One region of the Photorhabdus viridis genome, then DNA from elsewhere that is predicted to be linked to it. Evidence: predicted binding sites of a transcription regulator. Region 1 holds the regulator's gene; the other holds the start of a gene.
What was found. The regulator LexA, encoded in region 1, represses DNA repair genes until DNA is damaged. The targets are predictions, from matches to a motif close to TNCTGTATGTACATACAGNA.
Positions count from the first base shown of each region.

Region 2: a site for LexA is predicted at 2,438-2,457, ahead of sulA (SOS-induced cell division inhibitor SulA). Genes of this name have one in related genera too.

Region 1 covers NZ_JBEJZY010000033.1:9,490-13,745, forward strand. Annotated here, with positions in the region: gene ABR397_RS14890 (lactate oxidase) at 1-128, shown strand, start outside; gene ABR397_RS14895 (DUF1266 domain-containing protein) at 297-1,439, opposite strand; gene zur (zinc uptake transcriptional repressor Zur) at 1,659-2,168, shown strand; gene lexA (transcriptional repressor LexA) at 2,304-2,909, opposite strand; gene ABR397_RS14910 (diacylglycerol kinase) at 3,029-3,400, opposite strand; gene plsB (glycerol-3-phosphate 1-O-acyltransferase PlsB) at 3,530-4,256, shown strand, end outside.
Region 2 covers NZ_JBEJZY010000005.1:111,215-115,470, reverse strand. Annotated here, with positions in the region: gene matP (macrodomain Ter protein MatP) at 1-113, shown strand, start outside; gene ompA (porin OmpA) at 252-1,343, opposite strand; gene sulA (SOS-induced cell division inhibitor SulA) at 1,897-2,418, opposite strand; gene ABR397_RS03245 (TfoX/Sxy family DNA transformation protein) at 2,666-3,268, shown strand; gene yccS (YccS family putative transporter) at 3,329-4,256, opposite strand, start outside.

The sequences.
Region 1 (4,256 bases):
CATTGGGCGGAGCGCCAGGCGTGACTTCCGTTTTAAACCTGCTTAAGGATGAGCTGAAACTTAGCATGAAACTGGCGGGGTGCGCAGCTATTAAAGATATTGAGAGAAAGTTTATCAGTTTAATTTAACTCATTAACTGATAACGTAAATATCAGCCCCGTTTCATTTAAAGTAGGTGATTTCAGGAAATGGGGTAAATTCTGTTAACCACGGTGGTTTTTATAATTTAACCAGTAAAATAGCATTTTCACCTTCCCCCTGAAGTATTCTTCAAGGGGAAGTATTTAATATAAATATTAATGAAGTATACGAGATGCTGACGGCTCCGTGAGATCAATTTCATACCTTTGTTGTTCTTCCATTCTACTGCGTAAAACATCTTCTACTAATGCAGAAAACCCTGTCATCATTTGCCGTTCCATAATAACGCCTTTTGGCTCAGGCCACGGCAGGCTGGCAATTGGCCAGTCACAATATAATTTATAATAATTAAACTGCTCCAGCCGATCTTTACTCTTGTCAAAATCATTACTCCAGTAGGCATTACCCAACCGGAAGTTTGTATAAAACTCATCAAAGCTGCTAAAGATTTCATAAATATAATCAGCGGTTTTCAGCATATTTTTCCATGCCACTTCTTCACTGATATAACCAGCACAAAAACAGTTACGGCTTAAAACAATTGCAAGCCACAAATCAAATCCCCACACCAACGCAGGTGGGCGCCTATTAACAGTTTGAGAACATTTACGAATAGAGTTAGGTGTTACTTCAACTAATTTGGCAAGAACTTTAAACATTTTGCCATCATTAAGCGCAGCATCAACAGAAAAATGTTTTGAATGCACCCCACCCCACAAACCAGTTAACATTTTCATATAACCTTCTTCATCAATAATTCCCCAGTCACTGTATAGTTGGGATTGATGTTCCTGAGTAGATGATAATGGGAGCAGGTAGTAACGATAGTTATCATGAGCAACCCGTGACTGCAAAGGATAATGCTCCAGAGTTTCACTCCAAAAGCCCTGCCAATAGTCACTCACAATATTTAACCGCAATACCTGGCGCTTTTCTTCCGGTAAAAAAGATAAACCTGCTTGTTGATAATAACGCCGTTGTTCCCATTCAGGACGTTTAATAATACGATAAATAATAACTAAAAGTAACATTACTGAAAATAATGCTGCAATGACTACTTGTGCCAGAAGTAAATAGTCTATAGCAGGAACGGATACATTATCTATTATAAATAATACAATTGCCACAGATAATATAATTCCCATACAGACTGCAATTACAAATAAAATATTAATCAATGCGTATAATGAACTCAGAAAAGGTAACTTTCTTTTTTCACAGATAATATTCTTTATTACCTGATAGCCTTTAGCAGGAAACTGCCTATAATGAGGCTGATTTTGTAAAAGTTCTTTCATCACAAATGATTCCTTTCCGAAAATTATCTACCATATATGATAATTCTTATCTGTATTATCACAAACCTCGATAAAACATTATTTTTGCTGCTAAGTATCAATTTAACCAAATTAACTCTATCAGGGGACAAGCACAATGAACTTTTCTGGAGAATATTTTCTATCGTAGAAACATGATAACATTCCAATATTGTTATCATGCTGGCTGTAAGGGGCGTAATGAAACTGATCAACCAAAAAAAGTTACTGGAACAAGCCGAAGCTATTTGCCTGACACGGGGAGTTCGCTTTACTCCGCAGCGGTTTGAAGTTTTGCGTCTGATTTCAGAGCAACCCGGCGCAATCAGTGCTTATGATTTACTGGATTTATTGCGGGAAGCAGAACCACAGGCTAAACCACCAACCATATACCGGGCACTGGAGTTTCTGCTGGAACAGGGATTTATTCATAAAATAGAATCCACCAACAGTTATGTGCTGTGCCACCATATCGAACAACCAAGCCATACATCAGCAATGTTTATTTGCGATCGCTGCGGTTCTGTTACAGAACGGGATGGTGGAGCCGTTGAATCCGCTATTCAACAGTTAGCAAAAACTGCTGGATTCAGTTTACGCCATACTGTCATTGAAGCGCATGGTTTGTGTTCCTCTTGTGCAGAGATTGAATCCTGTACTGAGCGGGATGAATGTCAGCACGACCACAGTATTGAGGTAAAAAAGAAATAGAGAACCTGTAAATAGCGGCAGGCAACCGCAGAATCATGTTCAAGATAATCATATTGATAAACCAATAACATGATTCTGCTGGAATATTGCAACTTTTTGACAATCACCAAAAAACAACGATTCGATATTTTACTATCAAAACCCATCACCGTTACGAATCACCCCGACGGCTAATCCTTCTATTATCAGGCTCCGTTCACGCAGATCCACCACGATTGGCTTAAACTCAGGGTTTTCTGCCAATAATTCAACTTTATTTCCAGTCTGTTTAAAACGTTTTACAGTTACTTCATCTTCAATACGGGCAACAATAATCTGCCCATTACGAACATCCTGTGTTTTATGCACAGCCAACAGGTCACCATCCATAATCCCAATATCTTTCATGGACATACCGCTGACTCTTAACAGGAAATCCGCACTTGGCTTAAACAGTGCAGGATCAATCCGATAATGACTTTCAATGTGCTCTTGCGCCAACAGTGGCTCACCTGCGGCTACACGACCAATCAACGGTAAACCAGATTCTTCTAGCAGCAAACGGATACCCCTGGATGCCCCGGCAACAATCTCTATCACCCCTTTGCGAGCCAATGCTTTTAAATGCTCTTCAGCCGCATTAGGTGAACGGAAACCAAGACGTGATGCAATTTCAGCACGCGTTGGCGGCATACCCGTTTGCGAAATGTGGTCACGCACCAAGTCATAAACCTGCTGCTGCCTTACGGTAAGTGCTTTCATTTCACCCCCTGTGTGTTTATACAGTCAAACTGTGAGTATATACAGGTAAATAGCGATTGGGAACCTGCCAGGGCAGAAAATCAGTCTAATATAGTATAATGACTCATTATTAAACTAAATCAGGTCACAAAATAGTGCCAGAGAATAGTACTCCAGACAATTAACGACAGCATCATCGTCAGAAAGACCGCCGCCGATCCCATATCTTTTGCCCGGCCGGACAGTTCATGGAATTCACTGCTAATACGATCAACGACAGCTTCAATAGCACTGTTCAGAATCTCCACAATCACCACCAGCATCACTGAACCAATCAGTAAAATGCGTTCAATTGCGCTGATATCCAGATAAAATGCAACAATTACCGCCAATATAGATATGATTATTTCCTGCCGGAAAGCCGCTTCATTTTGCCACGCAGCCCTGAGGCCTTTCATCGAATATACGGTTGCTTTGATGATACGGGTCAGTCCCTTGGATTGATTTGCCATAAGTTACTCGCACCAAATATAGGGTTATTTATCACTTTTAACTTTTATTATCGTCTTAACATAACAGATCTCAATACTTGTTTCTGGTATGCTTGCGACGTATTGCTAACAGGAGGCTTCAAGTTATTTATGTCAGGTTGGCGTAAAATATATTATAAATTATTGAATTTACCACTAAAAATACTGGTAAAGAGCAAACTTATCCCTAAAGATCCCATTACCGAATTACGGCTCGATACGACACGTCCGATTCTGTACGTATTGCCGTATCACTCCAAAGCAGACTTACTGACATTACGTCAGCAATGTCTTGAGCAGGATCTGCCGGACCCTTTAAACTCACTGGAGATAGGTGATACTGAGCTTCCGGGCTATGTATTTATTGATAATGGCCCACGCGTATTCCGCTATTGCGCACCAAAGCAGGAATCCGTAAAAATTTTCCATGCTTATCTGGATCTGCATCGTAATAATCCAAACTTGGATATTCAAATGCTGCCAGTTTCTGTCATGTTTGGTCGTTCACCCGGACGTGAAGGACACAGCACCCCACATCTGCGGCTACTTAATGGTATCCAAAAATTCTTCGCCGTTCTCTGGCTGGGCCGGGACAGTTTTGTGCGTTTTTCAAATACAGTATCTTTGCGTTATATGGCAACTGAACATGGCACGGACAAGACCATTGCTCATAAGCTAGCTCGCGTGGCGCGAATGCACTATTCACGCCAACGTCTGGCGGCAGTGGGGCCGCGTCTGCCTGTTCGTCAGGAGCTGTTTAATAAGCTGCTGGCTTCAAAAGCAATAGAAAAGGCCGTTATTGATGAGGCCCGCAGTAAGAAAATCTCCCATGAGAAAG
Region 2 (4,256 bases), on a different contig from region 1:
TGTCCGAAACTATCGTACAGTTAATTGAAGATGCTGAACGTAAAGAAAAATATGCCAATCAAATGTCCAGTTTGAAGCATGACTTGGAAGCTATTCTGGGTAAGAACGAGTAACTTCAGCTGTTGTGGGTTGGTATTACAATGAGATTCTTGGCAAGTTGAGATAAGATTTTAATAAACAGCTAAAAGAAAACCCCAGCTGAAAATGGGGTTTTCTGCGCTTTTAATGACTAATGTAATCAATAAAGACGATTAATGAACAGCTTTTTGCGCTTGAGTAACAACTTCTTTAATACCTTGGATTTCGATCTCTACACGACGATCTGGAGCCAGGCAGTTGATTAGGCTCGGCTTTTTGATTTTGTCGCAAGTAGAACCAGTTACTGGATTTGTTTTACCACGGCCTTCTGCGCTGATGCTACCGGCAGGGATGCCTCTAGAGATCAGATAGTCAACTACGCTTTGAGCGCGTTTTTGAGACAATGGCTGGTTGTATTCATTTTTACCGATACGGTCAGTGTAGCCCAGAACCAGCACTTTACCCTGAGTTGGGTCAATGTTTGCCAATTCAGTATACAGTTGATCCAGAGTATGCTGGCCTTCTGCTTTCAGCTCAGCGCTGGCGAATGCGAACAGAACGTCAGAACGCAGAGTAAAACGTTTGTTCTCAACGACTGGCGCTGGAGCGACAACTGGAGCTGGGGCAACAACCGGAGCGGCTGCTTCATCTTGACCGAAGCGATAAGAAACACCTACGCTCAACAGGCCGTTATCAGGACGTGCGCCTACTGTGCCTGCGTCACCGATATTGTTAACCCATTGGTAATCCAGACGGGTAGCCCAATCTTTAGTCAGAGCATACTCAACGCCAATCGCGGCCAGTGGGGAAACGCCTGTATCATGATTTTTCAGATGGGTGTTGGTGGCGCCGTAATTCGCTTTGGAATCTGCACGCCAAACCATACCACCCAGACGAGTATAGATGTCCAGATCATCCATGATTGGATAACTCAATTTAGTCGCCAGTTGGAAACCATGAGCTTTGAAGGCGCCGGTGTTTACATTACCTTTATAAGGCATACGGCCTAACCAGTCATAACCTATTTCAAAACCAAGATATGGGTTGGCTTGGTAGCCTAAGAAAGCACCAGCACCCAGTTGGTTTTTGTGAGTAGGACCATTACCGATTTCATTGGTATAACCGTTGCCGTAGAAGTTTACGTCATGGTATTGGGACCAACCCAATTTACCACCGGTATACCATGTGTTGTCTTTTGGAGCTGCTTGTGCTGCGGTTGTGAAAGCGGCCACTGCTACTGCTACCGCGATAGCTGTCTTTTTCATTTTAACGCCTCGTTATTATCATCACCCAATAGGCAATTGGCTTCGGGAGCCTTTTTACTTACTGCCTATCCCATTAGGTTATTTCATTTGCCATGCTTTAGTAATAATAGCGCTCACTGAGCAGGGTTCAAATTCTTCATGTACTGTTACTGCATGTACGTTTTGAATTTTGTACGCTATCTGTGTTCACTATTTATCCATAAGAATGGCCTGCACTAAATTATATCTACTGAGATAGGCTATTAGCCATATTGATTAAAAAACTCAGTTAAGAATACTGCACTTTCATCAAATCAAATGGACCAAACAATACATAAGGAACCAAGGGCAGTAATCTTTAATGGTGTAAAGTCTACAACGAAGTTAAAAAGTTACAAGTGGCCCTTGATTAATAGCGCAAAAAATTTAAAAGATAATGTATGATTTTTAAAAAAAATTTACTATTCTTTACAACTAATCCCATCTTAATTAATTGATTTTAGATGTGATTAGTGATTTTGAGCCTAAATTGGTTATTTTGTGTCATGAATATCGAGATAATTCCTAATTTTGGTCAATGATAGTAAATGGAATGAATTTTTAGTAAATTTGATTGCGATTCAGTGCCATTGGCTCCTTTATTTACATCTTGTGGGCGTATAATAAAGGCCAATGCATGACCTTTTTGTGCCGCAGACTGTAATCTTACCGTATCTCTTGCTAATAACGTTGGCAACCAGCCAAGAACCACGCTGTAATTACCACTTGCTAACGCTCTTTCCATTGCGTCTACCGTTGTAATGGACTTGATACGATTTAATTGCACAATCTTATCTAAAGGTAATCCGGAGCGAATTAGCCATTGGCGGCTCAGTTTTTTATGAGGGCTAACCCATAGCAACCAGCGGGCTTCATTTCCTGACTGGCGTAACAAAGGTAGCAATATATGATTAATGACAGCTTGGTTATCACTATAAATCAATTCACTCACGATACCACGTCCGGCTGAATTATCTTGCGCAGGTGAAGAGAGTGATAGTCGCTTTTCTGTTAACTGATGTTTAGGAAGGTAAACCCAGGATGATTGAATGCCCATAATGAACCCCGCCACAAGTAACTGTATTAATATACAGTATCTTCATGTCAGGCTAAGATCAAGTCTATTTTTTCAAAGAGCTTCGCAAATATTTACGATAAATGGCTTGAAACTCATTTAACCATTGGCAGGGAAAATTGAATTGCGTATGTTTTCAATTGTTTGTTCCTGTTATTTATTTTTCTAATAGCTGGGGTAAATCTATGGATAAAAGATTTATTTGTACAAAACTCATGGAGTGATCTGTATGTTGTTGTCTGAGGTGCGTTTTACTCAACTCAAAAGTGGTTTTTCTTCATTTGGAAGATTGACAAGGAAGCCACAGTTCGGCGGTTACAGCCTGCTGGCTAACGGGATTATGTTTGCGATTATTGCTGATGGGGAACTATATTTACGGGGAAATGGCCATGCAGAAGTATTATTTAAAGCCAGAGGGATGAAAAACTATATTTACTCGAAAAAGGGAGTGCCGGTAACTTTGCGTTATTACCAGGTTGTTGAATCACTTTGGCAAGATCAAGAGTTACTATCTCAATATGCGTATTTGGCTTATCACTATTCATTAATTGAAATGACGGGTAAAAAGAAGATGCCAACACGTTTGAAAGATTTGCCTAATCTTGGAATGTCTCTTGAACGCCAGTTATGGAAGGTAGGAATATGTAAAGTTGAAGATTTACGGCTGTTAGGTGCGAAAGCCAGTTATTTAAAACTGCATCAATATAAAAGAAAATCTAATGTTAGTTTATTACTTGCTTTGGCTGGTGCAATTGAAGGATGCCATTCAGCCGTTTTACCGGTACAGATTCGTAATGACTTATTACGCTGGCATAAGGAGCTGGCTTGTTAGATCTTTATCGTGAATAGCTAAATAAAAGGGGCAGTTGACTGCCCCAGTATATCAATCTGGTTATGATTGATTAATTTGTTTAATAAGAATGACAATTTCAGGCAACAACCCTATTAATAAACCTGTTTGTTGCAATACCAGCTGTTCTTTACTATCTCTTTTTGCTGGGGTTTGCTCAATTCTTTTCGCTATATTGACAGATATTTGCTCAATTCTATCATCATCTATTAATGCCGGTTTTAATGTTGCATCGACATAACAAATCGCATCATTCATAATATCCAGAATAACTTTGTTATCCAATTTATCCCGGTGTGCCCCCAGCGCAGAGATGTAACTCAGCATGGTGTGATTCAGGCACAGTAGTCGGAATGCTTCTTCTTGGGAAGTTTGATAACTTTTCGGCTCGGCAGACATGTTTGAAATAACCGATGCCAGCTCCGCGTCACTATTGTGAGCATCACGGCGGGCAATTCGGTAGCTCAGGCCATTATCTTTTCCCTGATAATATTGAACTAAAATGGCATCGAGGTAGCGGCAATTGGTGTCCATCGTCCGGCTTATCACTTGTGGTAACTGGTGAAATTTCCAGTCTGGCCAAATGAAATTTACTGCTAACCAGGCGATACCACAGCCAACTAATGTGTCAACAATCCTAGGTAATACGACTTCAAAGCCTTCACCCAGCAAATTGAAGCATAGTAATACCAATAGTGTGATAAACAGGGTCGCGTGCGCATACTGAATATTACGGAAAGCGAAAAACAATACCCCAGAGATAACAATCAGTACCAATTGTCCCTCAATAGATGGCACAAAGTAGAGGATTGGCAGGCCGATTAATACTCCGGCAACGGTACCTATTATTCTCAGTGCCAAACGGCGGCGGGTAGCGCTGTAGTTGGGTTGGCAAACGAACAGACTGGTGAGTAAAATCCAGTACCCGCGTTGTAGATCCAGCAATTGGATCATGGCGTAGCCACTGCAC